DNA from 4 places in the Bradyrhizobium sp. 153 genome. Region 2 is predicted to be linked to each of the others. Evidence: predicted binding sites of a transcription regulator. Region 2 holds the regulator's gene; each other region holds the start of a gene.
What was found. The regulator HrcA, encoded in region 2, represses chaperone genes, less so after heat shock. The targets are predictions, from matches to a motif close to GTTAGCACTCNCNNNNNGNGAGTGCTAAC.

Region 1 (4,322 bases), on a different contig from region 2:
ACGCTAACGGACGATCGGGCGTTAGAAGCCGCCCATGCCGCCGCCGGCTGGCATGGCGGGCGGCGCTTCCTTCTTCGGCGTCTCGGCGACCATGGCCTCGGTGGTCACGAGCAGGCCGGCCACGGAGGAGGCGTCCTGGAGCGCGGTGCGGACCACCTTGGCGGGATCGATGATGCCCTTCTCAACCATGTCGACATAGGCCTCGGTCTGGGCGTCGAAGCCGAAGGTCTCGGACTTGTTCTCCAGGATCCTGCCGACGACGGTCGAGCCTTCCACGCCCGCGTTCTCGGAGATCTGGCGGATCGGGGCTTCGAGCGCCTTCAGCACAATGTTGATGCCGGCCTGGACGTCCGCATTGGCGTTGGAGAGGCGGCCGACCGCCTTCTTGGCGCGCAGCAGCGCAACGCCACCGCCGGGCACGATGCCTTCCTGCACCGCGGCGCGGGTCGCGTTGAGCGCGTCCTCGACGCGGTCCTTCTTCTCCTTGACCTCGATCTCGGTCGCGCCGCCGACGCGGATCACCGCGACGCCGCCGGCGAGCTTGGCGAGGCGCTCCTGGAGCTTCTCACGGTCGTAGTCCGAGGTGGTCTCCTCGATCTGCGCCTTGATCTGGCCGACGCGGGCCTCGATGTCGGGCTTCTTGCCGGCGCCGTTGACGATCGTGGTGTTCTCTTTGTCGATCACCACCTTCTTAGCGCGACCGAGCATCTTCACCGTGACGTTCTCGAGCTTGATGCCGAGCTCCTCGGAGATCAGCTGGCCGCCGGTGAGGATCGCGATGTCCTCGAGCATGGCCTTGCGGCGGTCACCGAAGCCCGGCGCCTTGACGGCTGCGACCTTGAGGCCGCCGCGCAGGCGGTTCACGACCAGGGTGGCCAATGCCTCGCCCTCGACGTCCTCGGCGACGATGACGAGCGGCTTGCCGGACTGCACCACGGCTTCGAGCACCGGCAGCATGGCCTGCAGGCCCGAGAGCTTCTTCTCGTGCAGGAGGATGTAGGCGTCCTCGAGCTCGGCGGTCATCTTCTCGGCATTGGTGACGAAGTAGGGGCTGAGATAGCCGCGGTCGAACTTCATGCCCTCGACGATGTCGACTTCGGTGTCGAGCGACTTGTTCTCCTCGACGGTGATGACGCCCTCGTTGCCGACCTTCTGCATCGCCTGGGCGATCATCTTGCCGATGGCGGCGTCGCCGTTGGCCGAGATGGTGCCGACCTGGGCAACCTCGGAGGAGGCGGCGACCGGCTTGGCGCGCTTCTCGATGTCCTTGACTACCGCGGCAACCGCGATGTCGATGCCGCGCTTGAGGTCCATCGGGTTCATGCCGGCGGCAACTGCCTTGGCGCCTTCGCGCACGATGGCCTGGGCCAGCACCGTTGCGGTGGTGGTGCCGTCACCGGCGAGGTCGTTGGTCTTGGAGGCGACCTCACGCACCATCTGGGCGCCCATGTTCTCGAACTTGTCCTCGAGCTCGATCTCTTTGGCGACGGTGACGCCATCCTTGGTGATGCGGGGTGCGCCAAAACTCTTCTCGATGACGACGTTGCGGCCCTTCGGGCCGAGCGTCACCTTGACGGCGTTAGCGAGAATGTCGACGCCGCGCAGCATGCGATCGCGCGCGTCTCCGGAAAATTTGACGTCTTTGGCAGCCATATCTGCAATCCCTCGTGTTTGGTGTTGTGTTGCCGCGCTTCCCTTCGTCTTTGCCAGGCTCGATCCGGCAATCCATCTTCGTGCGAAGAATGAGGATGCCCGGGTCAGGCCCGGGCATGACAGTAGGGATATTCAGCGGCCGTTCAGGCGGATGGTCTTAGGCCAGCACGCCCATGATGTCCGACTCCTTCATGATCAGGAGCTCTTCGTTGTCGATCTTGACCTCGGTGCCGGACCACTTGCCGAACAGCACACGGTCGCCGACCCTGAGGTCGATCGGGATCAGCTTGCCGGTCTCGTCGCGGCCGCCGGGTCCGACGGCGACGATTTCGCCCTGGGAGGGCTTTTCCTTGGCAGTGTCGGGAATGATGATGCCGCCCTTGGTCTTTTCCTCGGCGTCGATACGTTTGACCACGACACGGTCATGCAGCGGACGAAATTTGGATTTAGCCATGACGTTTCCCTTTGGAGGCTCGCTTCGGAAGTAGTGGAAGTAGGTTGGGGCGGCGCTTCCGCCCACCCTCTTGCCGAGGATCGACGGCGCGCTTAGCAATCGGGCTCTCCGAGTGCTAATAGTGCGCCCGGAAATATGGCTTGGCCGCGATCCTGTCAAGCAAAGGTGGTTAAGCGATTGGTGAGGCGGATATAGGATGGTGGCATTGGAAACTCGTTCGGGGCGCCGGCGTATCAAACGACGGCATTGCTCCGGCAGCGGTTTTGCGCTTGGCTGCTGCAGGGGTGCGGCCATGGTCTTGTTCGGGGGAATGCCATGATCAGTTCAGCTTGCGCGCGCACGGTTGCCAATCTGGCCGCCGCGTCCTGTCTGGCGCTATTGCTGGGCGCCTGCGGCGGCGGCATGAGCCTGCCGTCCTTCTCGTCGTCTTCGCCGCCGCCCGAGGCTGAGCCCGGCACCGGTCCGGAAATGCCTGCGACGATCCGCGCCGACGAGATCGTCGGCCGCTGGGGCCTCGCCTCGTTCCAGAATCCGGCCGACCGGGCGCGCACCGAGGCGGCCGCCCGGGCCCAGTGCAAGAATCCTTATGTGATCACCGCCGGCTCTTCCGGCGGCGTGATCATGCATCTGGCCGACCAAGCGACTCCGCAGGAGCTGCGGCTGAAGGGCTCCCCGAGCGGCAAGAATTACATCGGGCCGGCCGGCCCGACGCCGGGCGACCAGGACCGCGAGATCATCTCCTTCGACGGCCGCGTGCTGATCACCCGTTTCATCGACAAGGACGCTGCCACCCGCTACGGCAACATGGTCTACGTCCGCTGCGCGCCGAGGGCGTGATTGACTTTTCCCCTCTCCCCTTGTGGGCGAGGGTGGCTCGCCGCGACGGCGGCGAGACGGGTGAGGGGTCTCTCTCCCCGAAATCCAACTTCATTTGAGTTCGCGGATACAGACCCCTTATCCGGCGCTTCGCGCCACCTTCTCCCACAAGGGGAGAAGGGAAGAAGGGCGCGCGATCGACGTCTCCAAAAACAAGAACGCCGGCCCCCAAGGCCGGCGTCTCGTTCTCATATCCTCGCGTCCGCTCAGTCGAACAGCGCGTCGATGTCGTCCTGCGAGGCGTGGCCGACGTCGCCGGCGAGCTTCGGGCCGTTGAGGAGCTTCTCGTCCTCGCTGCGGTTGTCGACATGCGCGGGCACATGGGCCTTGATCGCGTCGACGCCGCCCCAGATCTCCATCATCGCATTGATGTGCTGCTCGATGAACTTCATCGTGGTCATGACCTTGCTGATGCGCTGGCCGGTCAGGTCCTGGAAGTTGCAGGCTTCGAAGATCGAGATGACGCGTTCCTGGATGTCGTCGGCGAGCCGCTTCTGCTGATCGGCCGATTGCACCTTGGACATCGCGCTGGCCGCCTGGTCGATCGACTCGGCGGCTTCGAGGATTTGCTGGGTCGCCTGCTCGGTGCCGCCGACGACCGCGCCAAGCTCGCCATTGACCTTGGCCATTTCGCCGCCGTCGAAGCTCTTGCCGTGCAGCGTCGCGATCTCGCGCTTGGTGCGGTCGATGGCGTCGTGGATGAGGTCGAGCTCGACCTTCAGCTTCTCGCACTGTTCGATCTGGGCCCGGTAGGTCTCGAGCATGGTGCGGGCCTCGGAGAGCTCGTGGGTGGTGGAGGCATCGATCGCCGCCATGGCGGCGCTGCCGGACAGCGGAATAGTGCCCTTCGCCATCTGTGCGCGGATCGCTCGCAACTCGGCCATGATCTCGCTGTGCATCGGGATTGCCTCTTCGGTTTCGTCAAGAATCGGCATCTCGCCACCGACGATGTCTTCGACACGGAAACGTTTGCGGTGAACAGCCATCAGGTACTCCCCCACCTCACTCACGCGTCTTTGTAGGCAGAAGCGATTTAACACGAAGTTCACAGCAGGAACCGATGCGCGGCGTCGCGCGCCGCCGCGCAAGGACGCGATTAACCATGGCCTTGCTGCATTCACCGAAAATAAACGCTGATCGCCAAATTGCCCCGCGCTTGACGATGTGGTGAATCCAAAGGCTGCTTCCGTTTACCAAACAAAACGGCTTTTGCTTTTTATTGACCACGCCGAGGGACGCGGATCAGCCACCAGCTCTCCACGGCATGCGATCTAGACGAAACAGTACAGAGTACGTCGATGTTCAAGAAAATGTCCGTCGCGCTGCTCGGCAGCGCTTG
Region 2 (4,322 bases):
TTCATGATCCTCGGCCTGATTGGCGCCACCCCCCAGCAGACCGACGACCGCGCCCGCTTCGCCCAGGAAGCGGCGCTCCAGATCCCCGGCGTGCGCGAGTCGCGCGTCACCATGTCCGAGCCGATCCGCATCAACGGCCAGCAGGGTTTCGAGACCCGGATCGACGGCGTCAGCGGCAAGGACAAGGTTCCGGTGACGGTGGTGCAGTGGATCCGCTTTTCAAGCGGCGGCACCTCGCTGCGCATCATCGCCAGCGCCCCGCGCGACCAATGGCCAAGCGCCTTCACCCGCTTCCGCGCCGTGCGCGACGGCATTCAGCCGAAGGGCTAGCTCCCGTACGCGGGAGCGGTGAGGATCCGCCGACCCAAGCCCAACCCCTCGCCAAGACCGACTGCATTTTCGGGCTTCTGTTCGCACACAAGCGGAACTAGGCTTGGCCTCCATTGGGTTCATTCCTGGAGGGGAGACGAACGATGCTGGATCGGCGACACATCTTGGCGGCGCTTGCGACCACGGCGCTCGCGGGCCTCGCACCAACCGCGCTGTTTGCGGCCGCGTCAATCAAGCCTGACGAAGCCTCCGCGCTGCTCGTGATCGACGTGCAGAATTGCTTCCTGCCCGGCGGCAGCCTCGCGGTGAAGGAAGGCGAGCAGGTGGTGCCCGTCATCAACAAGATCGCAAAAGCGTTTGCGAACGTGGTGATGACGCAGGACTGGCATACGCCCGGGCACATCTCGTTCGCTTCGGTGCATTCCGGCAAGAATCCGTTCGAGACCGTCGATCTTCCCTACGGCAAGCAGGTGCTGTGGCCGGACCATTGCGTGCAGGGCACCGACGGCGCCGCGCTGTCAAAGGATCTTGCGATCCCGCACGCCGAACTGATCATCCGCAAGGGTTTTCACAAGGAGGTGGACAGCTACTCGGCCTTTCTCGAAGCCGACGGCAAGACCTCGACGGGCCTTGCCGGCTATCTCAAGGGCCGCAAGATCAAGCGCGTCTTCGTCGCCGGTCTCGCCACGGATTTCTGCGTCGCCTGGACCGCGCTCGATGCGCGCAAGGCGGGCTTCGAGGTCTATGTGGTGGAGGACGCCTGCCGCGGCATCGACACGCAGGGTTCGCTGGCAAAGGCCTGGGCTGATATGGCCAAGGCCGGCGTGAAGCGGATTCAGTCTGCGGATATCGCGGTGACCGCGTAATAATTTCGCGCAGTCATTCCGGGGCGGCCCGAAGAGCCGAACCCGGAATGAGGCCAAGGTTCAGTTTGCCGCGCTGTTCGGCTCGTTGGTGTTGGCCGCGGGCGCGGCCTTCGCGCCGCCTTTGGCGACACCGACCAGGGCGGGACGCAGCACGCGCTCGCCGATGGTGTAGCCGGCCTGCACGACCTGCACCACGGTGCCCGATGGCACCGACGCATCGGGGACTTCGAACATCGCCTGCTGGAAATTAGGATCGAACTTCTGGCCCTGCGGATCGAACTTCTTGACGCCGTGCTTTTCCAGCGCGTTGAGCAGCGAGCGCTCGGTGAGTTCGACGCCTTCGATCAGCGAGATCAGGCCGGGATCGGCCGCGGCACGCGCCTCGGCCGGTACGGCATCGAGCGCGCGCTGGAGGTTGTCGGCGATGTCCAACACGTCGCGGGCAAAGCCGGTAATGCCGTAGAGACGGGCGTCGGCGACCTCCTTGCTGGTGCGCTTGCGCAAATTCTCCATCTCGGCCAGCGTCCGCAGCATGCGGTCACGCGCCTCGGCCGCTTCCTTCTGCAACGTCTCGACCGAGCCCGGCTCGGGATCGTCGGGCATGATGTAAGGCTTCGACACTACCGGCTCGCCGGTCGGCGCGGTCGTGTCTTCGGGTTGCCGGTCTTGATCGGTCATCGGCTCTAATCTCGAACTCGTTTCCAGGGATTGTTGGCCCGGATATCGTGCCTAAGCGTACGAAAATCAAGCGCCCGTGATCGGGAACGCCGGTCAGCCCCCCAAAAGCCGACTGACGATGCGGGCGGCGTAGTCCACCGTCGGGATCACACGGGCATAATTCAGCCGCGTCGGGCCGATCACGCCGAGAACGCCGACGATATGGCCGGCGGCATCCCGATAGGGCGAGATGATCGTGGAGGAGCCCGACAGCGAAAACAGCTTGTTCTCACTCCCGATGAAAATTCGCACGCCTTCCGCGGTCTCGGCCCGGCCGAGCAGGTCGATCACGCCGCGCTTGGTCTCGAGATCGTCGAACAACAGGCGCACCCGCTCGAGGTCCTCCAGCGCGTGCAGATCTTCCAGCAGATTGGCGTGGCCTCGGACGATGAGCTGGCGGTCCTCGTTCTCGCCTCCGGACCAGCTCGCGATGCCGGCCGCGATCACCTTTTGCGTCAGCTGATCGAGCTCGGCCCGGGCCTCGCCGAGTGCGGTCTCAAGCTCGAGCCGCGCTTCGGCCAGCGTGCGGCCACGAATCCGTGCATTGAGGAAATTGCCGGCTTCGGTCAGCGCCGAGGAGGGAACTCCGGGCGGCAGCGTCAGCACGCGGTTTTCGACCTGGCCATCCTCGCCGACCAGGATCACCAGCGCTTTCTCCGGTTCCAGACGAACGAACTCGATGTGCTTGAGCCGGGCGTTGGATTTTGGCGTCAGCACGACCGCGGCGGCACGGGTCAGGCCCGACAGCCGCATCAAGGCCTGGTCCAGCGCCGCCTCGACCGATTGCGCCTGGCCGACCGACGAAAGCTGACTCTGGATGGATTGCCGTTCGGCCTCGGTGAGGTCGCCGACCTGCATCAGGGCGTCTACGAAGAAGCGCAGTCCGAGTTCCGTCGGTAGCCGGCCGGCGGACGTATGGGGCGCATAGATCAGGCCGAGCTGTTCCAGGTCGGCCATGACGTTGCGGACCGAGGCCGGCGACAGCGGCATCGCGATCAGGCGCGAGATATTGCGCGAGCCCACCGGCTCACCGGTCGCGAGATAGCTTTCGACAATTTGACGAAAGATGTCGCGGGAACGCTCGTTGAGCTGGGCAAGGCCTGCGCGCGGCGCGATCAGATGCATCGGATCGTGATGGGCCACAGACGGTAACTCCTCTCAGATACTCATAATTTGTCCATCCCGGACGCTTCTGACAAGCGTGGCGTTTGCGGGCCCGAAATCAGGGGTGAAAAAACCTTGCCGCCCACCCTCACCCCACCTACAAGCACCGCGAATAGCCTTTCCCGTGAGTTTTTGGAGGACTTCCCATGCGGCCAAGCCGCCGTGCGCCCGACGAATTGCGCCCCGTGACGCTGGAGCGCGGCGTGGTCAAATATGCGGAAGGCTCGTGCCTGGTGAAATTCGGCGATACTCATGTGCTGGTCACCGCCACGCTGGAAGACCGCCTGCCGCCGTGGCTGAAGGGCCAGGGGCGCGGCTGGGTCACCGCCGAATACGGCATGCTGCCGCGCGCGACCTCAGAACGCACCCGCCGCGAGGCCTCCGCCGGCAAGCAGAGCGGCCGTACCGTCGAGATCCAGCGCCTGATCGGCCGCAGCCTCCGTACCATCGTCGATCTCGAAGCGCTCGGCGAGCGGCAGATCACGGTCGATTGCGACGTGCTCCAGGCCGACGGCGGCACCCGCACGGCTGCGATCACCGGCGCTTGGGTCGCACTTGCCGATTGCATCAACTGGATGAAGGCGCGCAACATGATCAAGGCCAATGTGCTGCGCGACAACGTCGCCGCGATCTCCTGCGGCATCTATAATGGCACGCCGGTGCTCGATCTCGACTATGCCGAGGATTCGGAAGCCCAAACCGACGCCAATTTCGTCATGACCGGCGATGGGCGCATCATCGAGGTGCAGGGCACCGCGGAACGCGAGCCGTTCACCGAAACCGAGTTCCTGGCGCTGATGGCGCTGGCCCGCAAGGGCGTCGCGCGTCTGGCGGACTTGCAGAAACTGGCTGTGGCGTAGTCAATAGGCCATGCACCGCCGAATCACGGACAAGCTCGTCATCGCCACCCACAATCCCGGCAAGCTCGCCGAGATGCGGGAGCTGCTTGCGCCGTACGGCATCGAGGCGGTGTCGGCTGGTGAGCTCGGCTTGGCCGAGCCCGAAGAGACCGGCAACGATTTCCGCAGCAACGCCGCGATCAAGGCGATCGCGGCGGCGCAGGCGACCAAGCTTGCCGCTTTCGCCGACGATTCTGGCATCGTGGTCGACGCGCTCGACGGCGCGCCCGGCATTTTCTCCGCGCGCTGGGCCGGGCCGAACAAAGACTTCGCAGCGGCGATGGCGCAGATCGAGCGCCTGCTCCAGGAGCGCGGCGCGACCACGCCCGACAAGCGCAAGGCCCAT
Region 3 (4,322 bases), on a different contig from region 2:
CGGCGCCGTGGGGCTGTCGACCGCCGCCAACATCTTTCTCGGCATGGTCGAGGCGCCCCTGTTCGTGCGGCCGTATCTGAAGCAGATGACCCGCAGCGAATTGTTCCTGGTGATGACCGGCGGCATGGCCGGCATCGCCGGCACCGTGCTGGTGCTCTATGCGACGCTGCTGGCACCCCTTATCCCCGATGCCGCCGCGCACTTCGTCATTGCCTCCGTGCTGGGCGCGCCGGCCGCGATCCTCGTCAGTCTGATCATGGTGCCCGAGACATCCGACAGACGCACCGGCGGCGCGCTGGAAAATCCCGAGATGGAGGTCTCCGGCACGATGGACGCGATCGTGAAGGGCACCACCGCGGGCCTCGAGCTGCTGCTCAACATCGTCGCAATGCTGCTGGTGCTGGTGGCTCTGGTCTATCTCGTCAACGCCATCCTTGGCCTGCTGCCCGATATCGGCGGCGCCGCGATCTCGTTGCAGCGCCTGCTGGGCCTCGCGATGGCGCCGGTGTGCTGGCTGATGGGATTGCCATGGGACCAGGCGGTCACCGCCGGCAGCTTGATGGGCACGAAAACCGTGCTCAACGAATTGATTGCCTATGTCGACTTCTCAAAACTGCCGCCCGACGCGCTCGATCCGCGCTCGCGCCTGATCATGCTCTACGCGATGTGCGGCTTCGCCAATTTCGCCAGCCTCGGCATCATGATCGGCGGCTTAGGGGTGATGGCGCCGGAGCGGCGCGAGGAGATCAACGCGCTGGGGCTGAAGTCGATCGTGTCGGGGACGCTGACGACGTGCCTGATGGGAGCGGTGGTGGGGGTATTGAACTAGACTTCTCTCCGCTTGTCATTGCGAGCGAAGCGAAGCAATGCAGTCTGCATCCGCGGAGAGATTCTGGATTGCTTCGTCGCAAGGGCTCCTCGCAATGACGAGTTGAGAGGCCTGCGCCCCTCCAACAATAGCGCCTACGCCTTCAACTCCACCGTCTTGAACTCCGCCGGCAGGATCACCTCCAGCAATTCCACATCGTCCGAGTAATCCAGAATCATGTGCTTGATCTTCGGCGGCTGGGTCCAGGCGCTGCCCTCTTTCATCAAGGTCTCGCCCTGCCCGTCCATATAAGTCTTCACCCAGCCCTTGAGCACGTAAACCATCTGGAATTCGACATCGTGATAGTGAAGCTTTGAGACCTCGGCCGGATTACACGGGCCTTGCAGACGGATGACATGCGCTTGCGCCAGGCCATGGGTCGCATCGGCGATGCCAAGGTCGCGATATTTGGCATAGGCGCGCAGGCCGTCGGCTTTGAAATCCTCTTCGCGGTGATGGCTGATGGCGATGCGCTGCTTGGGCCGGGCGGGTTTGCTCTGAGCGAGCATACGCGCCTTCGCCTTCACTGCCTTGCGCGCCGCGGATCGAGCTGCGGCCTTGGCTCCACTCCGCTTCTTCACCGCGGCTTGCGCTGCGCTGCGCGATCTTACTTTTTTGACCATCGGCCCGCCTCCCGTTGCTTGTTATTATGCGGCGAGACTAGCACAGAACGAGATGATGTAGCGGGGGCAAAGCGAAACGTGCCCACCATTGCGAGAAGCAGTCGCGGAGACGGTGGGCGCGGCGCGAGCGCGCCTTTGCTCGCCTACGAAGCCGGTGCTCGATCTCAATGCAGCCGGAACACGCCGTCGACAGCGCGGAGTTCGGCCGGCTTGATCAGCTTGCAATGCGCCACGGTAACCGAGTGCAGGGGGCCGTCGAGCCTTTCCTGCCAGAACGCCAGGAAATCCTTCAGCGCCGGAAATTTCGGAAACATGTCGTAATTCTGCCAGACGTAAGTCTGGAGCAGCGACGGATGATCCGGCATCCGATAGAGAATTTGCGCCGTCGTCAGCCCGTAACCCAGCATCTGCTTCCGGAAATCCTCGGAAACGCCCCCACTCTGCAGTCCCATGCCAAACCTCCTTTGCAGGAGCGCATTCAAGGGGCGGCCTGGTCGGTGTGCGCCTTACGAGCCACCCGGTACTGATGCGCTCACATGTGAGAAATGTGACGCAAACTGACAATTCATCTCAAGCCCAAAAGTTTAACAAGCTGTTGAAATTCAATGCGTTAGCAGCAGATGCGGCTCCGTGCTAATACGGCCCGGCGCACCGTTAACGATGTGAAAGAGATTCTGGCAGTCCGCGCTTCCGGGTGCTAATTTTCTGCTAGAAGCCCTTGCCCCCGCAAAATTCCTGTCCTATTTCTTCCTCGCCTGTGCTAGCACTCGCGGGCAACGACTGCTAACAACCTCGAATTCCTCAACTCTTGCAATTGCTTAGGAGGACTGCATGAAATTCCGTCCGCTTCACGACCGCGTCGTGGTCAAGCGCATCGACGCAGAAGAGAAGACCGCTGGCGGCATCATCATTCCCGACACTGCCAAGGAAAAGCCCTCCCAGGGCGAAGTCATCGCCGTCGGCCCCGGTGGCCGCGACGAGTCCGGCAAGCTGATCCCGATCGACCTCAAGGTCGGCGACCGCGTGCTGTTCGGCAAGTGGTCCGGCACCGAGGTCAAGATCGACGGACAGGATCTGCTGATCATGAAGGAGAGCGACGTTATGGGCGTTCTCGAAGTCAGCGAGTCCAAGAAGAAGGCGGCTTAAGAGCCCCGCTCCCTTCCCTTTAAATTTCAAGGAAAAATCCAGATGGCAGCCAAAGAAGTCAAATTCTCGGTTGAGGCGCGCGACAAGATGCTGCGCGGCGTCGACATCCTCGCCAACGCGGTGAAGGTCACGCTCGGTCCCAAGGGCCGCAACGTCGTGCTCGACAAGTCGTTCGGCGCTCCCCGCATCACCAAGGACGGCGTCACCGTCGCCAAGGAGATCGAGCTCGAGGACAAGTTCGAGAACATGGGCGCCCAGATGGTGCGCGAAGTTGCCTCCAAGTCCGCTGACGCGGCCGGCGACGGCACCACTACCGCGACCGTGCTCGCGGCCGCGATCGTGAAGGAAGGCGCCAAGTCTGTCGCCGCCGGCATGAACCCGATGGATCTCAAGCGCGGTATCGACCTCGCGGTCGAAGCCGTGGTGGCAGACCTCGAGAAGAACTCGAAGAAGGTTACCTCGAACGACGAAATCGCCCAGGTCGGCACCATTTCCGCCAACGGCGACGCCGAAATCGGCAAGTTCCTCTCCGACGCCATGAAGAAGGTCGGCAACGAGGGCGTGATCACCGTCGAGGAAGCCAAGTCGCTGGAGACCGAGCTCGACGTCGTCGAGGGCATGCAGTTCGACCGCGGTTACATCTCGCCCTACTTTGTCACCAACGCCGACAAGATGCGCGTTGAGATGGACGACGCCTACATCCTCATCAACGAGAAGAAGCTCTCCTCGCTGAACGAGCTGCTGCCGCTGCTCGAGGCCGTTGTGCAGACCGGCAAGCCGCTGGTCATCGTCGCCGAGGACGTGGAAGGCGAAGCGCTCGCGACCCTGGTCGTGAACCGCCTCCGCGGCGGCCTCAAGGTCGCGGCCGTCAAGGCTCCGGGCTTCGGCGATCGCCGCAAGGCCATGCTCCAGGACATCGCGATCCTGACCGGCGGCCAGGCGATCTCGGAAGACCTCGGCATCAAGCTCGAGAACGTCACGCTCAACATGCTCGGTCGCGCCAAGAAGGTGATGATCGACAAGGAGAACACCACCATCGTCAACGGCGCCGGCAAGAAGGCCGACATCGAGGCGCGCGTGGCCCAGATCAAGGCGCAGATCGAGGAGACCACCTCGGACTACGATCGTGAGAAGCTCCAGGAGCGTCTGGCCAAGCTCGCCGGCGGCGTCGCGGTGATCCGCGTCGGCGGCGCGACCGAGGTCGAGGTGAAGGAGCGCAAGGATCGCGTTGATGACGCGATGCATGCGACCCGCGCGGCCGTGGAAGAAGGCATCGTCCCCGGCGGCGGCGTCGCCCTGCTCCGTGCCTCCGAGCAGCTCAAGGGCCTGCGCACCAAGAACGACGACCAGAAGACCGGCGTCGAGATCGTGCGCAAGGCGCTGTCGGCGCCCGCTCGCCAGATCGCTATCAACGCCGGCGAAGACGGCTCGGTGATCGTCGGCAAGATCCTGGAGAACAAGGCCTATAATTACGGCTTCGATTCCCAGACCGGCGAATATGCCGACCTCGTCAAGAAGGGCATCATCGACCCGACCAAGGTGGTCCGCACCGCGATCCAGAACGCAGCCTCGGTGGCCGCGCTCCTGATCACCACGGAAGCCATGGTCGCCGAGCTGCCCAAGAAGGGCGGCGCCGGCCCGGCGATGCCCCCCGGCGGCGGCATGGGCGGCATGGACTTCTGATC
Region 4 (4,322 bases), on a different contig from region 2:
CCGTAGGCGTATTGCTCCTTCTCCAGGATCTTGCCGACGATCACCGAGCCGTCTTCACCGGCGTTGATCGCGATCTGGCGAGCGGGCGCGGAGAGCGCCTTGCGCACGATCTCGACGCCGGTCTTCTGGTCGTCGTTCTTGGTGCGCAGACCCTTGAGCTGCTCGGAGGCACGGAGCAGGGCGACGCCGCCGCCCGGGACGATGCCTTCCTCGACCGCGGCGCGGGTCGCATGCATCGCGTCATCAACGCGATCCTTGCGCTCCTTCACCTCGACCTCGGTCGCGCCGCCGACGCGGATCACCGCGACGCCGCCGGCGAGCTTGGCCAGACGCTCCTGGAGCTTCTCACGGTCGTAATCCGAGGTGGTTTCCTCGATCTGCGCCTTGATCTGAGCCACGCGCGCCTCGATGTCGGCCTTCTTGCCGGCGCCGCTCACGATCGTGGTGTTCTCCTTGTCGATCATCACCTTCTTGGCGCGACCGAGCATGTTGAGCGTGACGTTCTCGAGCTTGATGCCGAGGTCTTCCGAGATCGCCTGGCCGCCGGTCAGGATCGCGATGTCCTGGAGCATGGCCTTGCGGCGATCGCCGAAGCCCGGAGCCTTGACGGCCGCGACCTTCAGGCCGCCGCGGAGGCGGTTCACGACCAGGGTCGCGAGGGCTTCACCCTCGACGTCCTCGGCGACGATGACCAGCGGCTTGCCGGTCTGCACCACGGCCTCGAGCAGCGGCAGCAGCTCGTTCAGCGAGGAGAGCTTCTTCTCGTTGATGAGGATATAGGCGTCGTCCATCTCAACGCGCATCTTGTCGGCGTTGGTGACGAAGTAGGGCGAGATGTAGCCGCGGTCGAACTGCATGCCCTCGACGACGTCGAGCTCGGTTTCCAGCGACTTGGCTTCCTCGACGGTGATCACCCCCTCGTTGCCGACCTTCTTCATGGCGTCGGAGAGGAACTTGCCGATCTCGGCGTCGCCGTTGGCGGAAATGGTGCCGACCTGGGCGATTTCGTCGTTGGAGGTGACCTTCTTGGAGTTCTTGACGAGGTCGGCGACCACGGCTTCCACGGCCAGGTCGATACCACGCTTCAGGTCCATCGGGTTCATGCCGGCGGCAACCGACTTGGCGCCTTCACGAACGATCGCAGCGGCAAGCACCGTTGCGGTGGTGGTGCCGTCGCCGGCCGCATCGGCGGACTTGGAGGCGACTTCGCGCACCATCTGCGCACCCATGTTCTCGAACTTGTCGTCGAGCTCGATCTCCTTGGCGACGGTGACGCCGTCCTTGGTGATGCGGGGAGCGCCGAACGACTTGTCGAGCACGACGTTGCGTCCCTTGGGGCCGAGCGTGACCTTTACCGCGTTGTTGAGAATTTCGACGCCGCGCAACATGCGGTCGCGGGCGTCTACGCCGAACTTGACTTCTTTGGCTGACATGTGGGTTTTCCTGAATGTTTTACTTGGTCTCACCCTTGGCGACGCCCAGCAGGCGCTCCTCAGGATGAGCGGTGCGAGCGATGGTTTAGGCGGCCTTCTTCTTGGCGGACGCGTCCGTGAGAACGCCCAGGATGTCGCTCTCCTTCATGATCAACAGCTCCTGGCCGTCGATCTTGACCTCGGTGCCTGACCACTTGCCGAACAGGACGCGGTCGCCGACCAGGACGTCGATCGGGATCAGCTTGCCACTCTCGTCGCGGCCTCCGGGGCCGACGGCGATGACTTCACCTTGCGAAGGCTTTTCCTTGGCAGTGTCCGGAATGATGATGCCGCCAGCGGTCTTTTCTTCTGCGTCGATGCGCTTGACCACGACCCGGTCGTGAAGCGGACGGAATTCCATACAGATCTCCTAAGCATTTACACCCGTTGAAAATTTCACGATTGCTAGCAATCGCTGCCTGCGAGTGCCAATGCAGGCGCAGCTGAAATAGGACCGATTTTTTGGGGAACAAGTGTTTGTAGCAGGAAAATCGGCTGGGCCCGCGGGATCTCTGTGGGGCTGCCCCAAATCACCTCTTCGAGTTTGCCGCCGAGCGTCGTTCTTCTTCTGAGTGAGTCGTATGGCTCTGTCTCTCGACCTAATGTCATCTACAGTTCAATTCCTCTGCCCTAAATTCGAGATGGTAAAGGCCCGCCGATCTGGTGCCGGTTCAAATGAGAATCGTCGGCTGATTTCGTTCTAAGATTGCGATGCGTTTAGAACCTAACGCGGAGGTCGGGAATTGGAGGTATCGCTCCGCTTGATCGATGATCCGATACTCAGCAACTCGAGGCCAGGCAACGCTGGCTGCGAGAGCTAGCGCAGATCGTTCGGCACCTCGTCCAGTATCAGATCACCTTTGCGCGCCGAAGTCGCTGCTGGGCGGATCGCCCGTGCTCCAGACAGCGTGCGCGCCGATGCCCCGGTTTGCGCGAAAGGGCATGCCGGCATCGCGATAGGTCTATATGCGCAAACAGCTCGCCAAACTGTCCGACGGCCATGACCTGGCCAAGGCGTTCAACTAAATCCTGAAGCGATGGGCGAGCTGTGAAGACGCCGGTGGCGGCGTGCTGATCAATACCGGAGTCAGCGTAGTTGTGATCTCGACAGGAACAAGAGCTGCACGGAATCTCCGCCCGGTCGCCCCTGGTGCACTTGTCGAAGCCTGGTGAACAGCAGGCTGTGAGCCACCCCGTACCGGCGCGCGACGCCGCAGACCGTCTCGCCAGCCTGCAAGGTCCATCCGACATGACGAACCTTCTCGTCGCAACTCCATCGCCGCCGACCTTCGGCGCCGAACACATCGACTTGCATTCGCCACGTGACCTTAAAGCTAGACTTAAGATGCTGCCTTGTGCTTTGGGCGCGTCTTTAGCTTTGGAGCTTGATAGGATTCATGTTGGACATCGTACACATACTGTGCGCCTCGGATTACCTGCGACACAACCGAGTCGTCCGAAAAGTCTCACACGACAAGCTATCTAAGGCGCTTGAATCGCACCTTACGTCAAAATGTGACGTATCGAAATAGGCGGCGACAGGCTTCGGTACCCGAAGCCCGTCCGAACGAGTGACATAGAGTGCAAATGTCCCAAATCCTAGGCTCATGCAAGATGAGCCCGGTCATCAGCGACTGTCGTGAAGCTCGCTGTGGCTGGTTCATAGAAACGCGCGTCCGACAGATGCGCTTGGCTCACCGCCGGATGGTAAGACGCCGCTCACATTTGGGCACAGGCGCGGATATGACGCGGGTTGTCCCCCGGAAGAGCGGGGCTGCGGGAAAGCCGGCTGCCCGGATCTGTCAGCGGAAAGTCAAATGGTCGCGCTACTCGAGCACGATCATAAGACTAGGGCACGTTGACTGGCGGCATGGACGCGGTCAGCCGCGGCACAAAGCCATCTTGGTGTCGGCCGCGTGCCGCCAACACTATTGTAAGCGCCACAAAAACGATCAGAAGTCCACGCATTCCAAAGAATTACCCACCAATTCCATCGCAATTATGAAACGGCTGACAGCTGATGCGCTTGCTCTAAGCTCGCCGCGAAAATGCCGCCGCGTTCAATGCAGGCTGTTAGGCTTGCAAAGTCGAAAAGATAGGCCCACTCAGTCGCCAAAATCAATATTCCTTGTATTTCCGAGTAAGTCTGCGAACCGGGTGGTCACGCTTGAAAAATGCACCGCGTGCGTATGATGTCCTTGTGGCGGTAAGACGTGGTCCGCTACGATGCCGATCTCGCGATGCCAGCCCATGCACCGGTAAATTCCGGCATAGGGAGCCGTGGCTCCTCGCTCATGATTCTGGTCAAATGGCTCGCTGTTAGACTCGCGCAGATAACGCCCGTTCTTATAGACCGCGATTCGTCATCTCTCGATCGGCTAGCTTAACTTTGCCTAGAGCGTTTCATTGCTTAATTGAATCGGAGGGGATTCCGGTTTTTGGCGGTTTGTGATTCAAGATGCTGACTGGATTGGAGGCCAGCATCGCATGACCCGACCTCTTTCCCTGGATCTTCGCGAGCGTGTGGTGGCGTCTGTTTTGGCGGGCGAGAGCTGCCGGTCTGTGGCGGGACGGTTTGGTGTTGCGGTCTCGTCGGTTGTGAAGTGGTCCCAGCGCCAGCGGGCGACGGGCTCGGTTGTGCCCGGCAAGATGGGCGGGCATCGCAAACCTGTGCTTGATTCGCACCGCGCCTTCATCGTCGAGCGGATCACTCAGACGCCGCACCTGACGCTACATGGTCCGAAGGCGGAACTGGCAGCCCGCGGGGTCAAGGTCTCGCACAACGCGGTCTGGCTGTTCCTGCGCCGGGAAGGGCTTCGGTTCAAAAAAAACACTGTTCGCCCTCGAACA

Region 1: a site for HrcA is predicted at 2,199-2,227, ahead of IVA91_RS21960 (co-chaperone GroES). Genes of this name have one in related genera too.
Region 3: a site for HrcA is predicted at 2,251-2,279, ahead of IVA91_RS05410 (co-chaperone GroES). Genes of this name have one in related genera too.
Region 4: a site for HrcA is predicted at 1,877-1,905, ahead of groES (co-chaperone GroES). Genes of this name have one in related genera too.

The regions. Positions count from the first base shown of each region.
Region 1 is NZ_JADPKH010000083.1:272,025-276,346, reverse strand. It holds gene groL (chaperonin GroEL) at 22-1,653, opposite strand; gene IVA91_RS21960 (co-chaperone GroES) at 1,811-2,107, opposite strand; gene IVA91_RS21955 (hypothetical protein) at 2,423-2,944, shown strand; gene IVA91_RS21950 (protein phosphatase CheZ) at 3,190-3,969, opposite strand; gene IVA91_RS21945 (L,D-transpeptidase) at 4,282-4,322, shown strand, end outside.
Region 2 is NZ_JADPKH010000097.1:42,673-46,994, reverse strand. It holds gene IVA91_RS24760 (hypothetical protein) at 1-330, shown strand, start outside; gene pncA (bifunctional nicotinamidase/pyrazinamidase) at 474-1,196, shown strand; gene grpE (nucleotide exchange factor GrpE) at 1,257-1,874, opposite strand; gene hrcA (heat-inducible transcriptional repressor HrcA) at 1,968-3,056, opposite strand; gene rph (ribonuclease PH) at 3,224-3,937, shown strand; gene rdgB (RdgB/HAM1 family non-canonical purine NTP pyrophosphatase) at 3,948-4,322, shown strand, end outside.
Region 3 is NZ_JADPKH010000019.1:123,531-127,852, reverse strand. It holds gene IVA91_RS05425 (nucleoside transporter C-terminal domain-containing protein) at 1-829, shown strand, start outside; gene IVA91_RS05420 (cupin domain-containing protein) at 964-1,491, opposite strand; gene IVA91_RS05415 (usg protein) at 1,656-1,943, opposite strand; gene IVA91_RS05410 (co-chaperone GroES) at 2,323-2,637, shown strand; gene groL (chaperonin GroEL) at 2,680-4,320, shown strand.
Region 4 is NZ_JADPKH010000054.1:56,956-61,277, reverse strand. It holds gene groL (chaperonin GroEL) at 1-1,433, opposite strand, end outside; gene groES (co-chaperone GroES) at 1,519-1,833, opposite strand; one part of gene IVA91_RS14555 (IS630 family transposase) at 3,960-4,295, shown strand; one part of gene IVA91_RS14555 (IS630 family transposase) at 4,297-4,322, shown strand, end outside.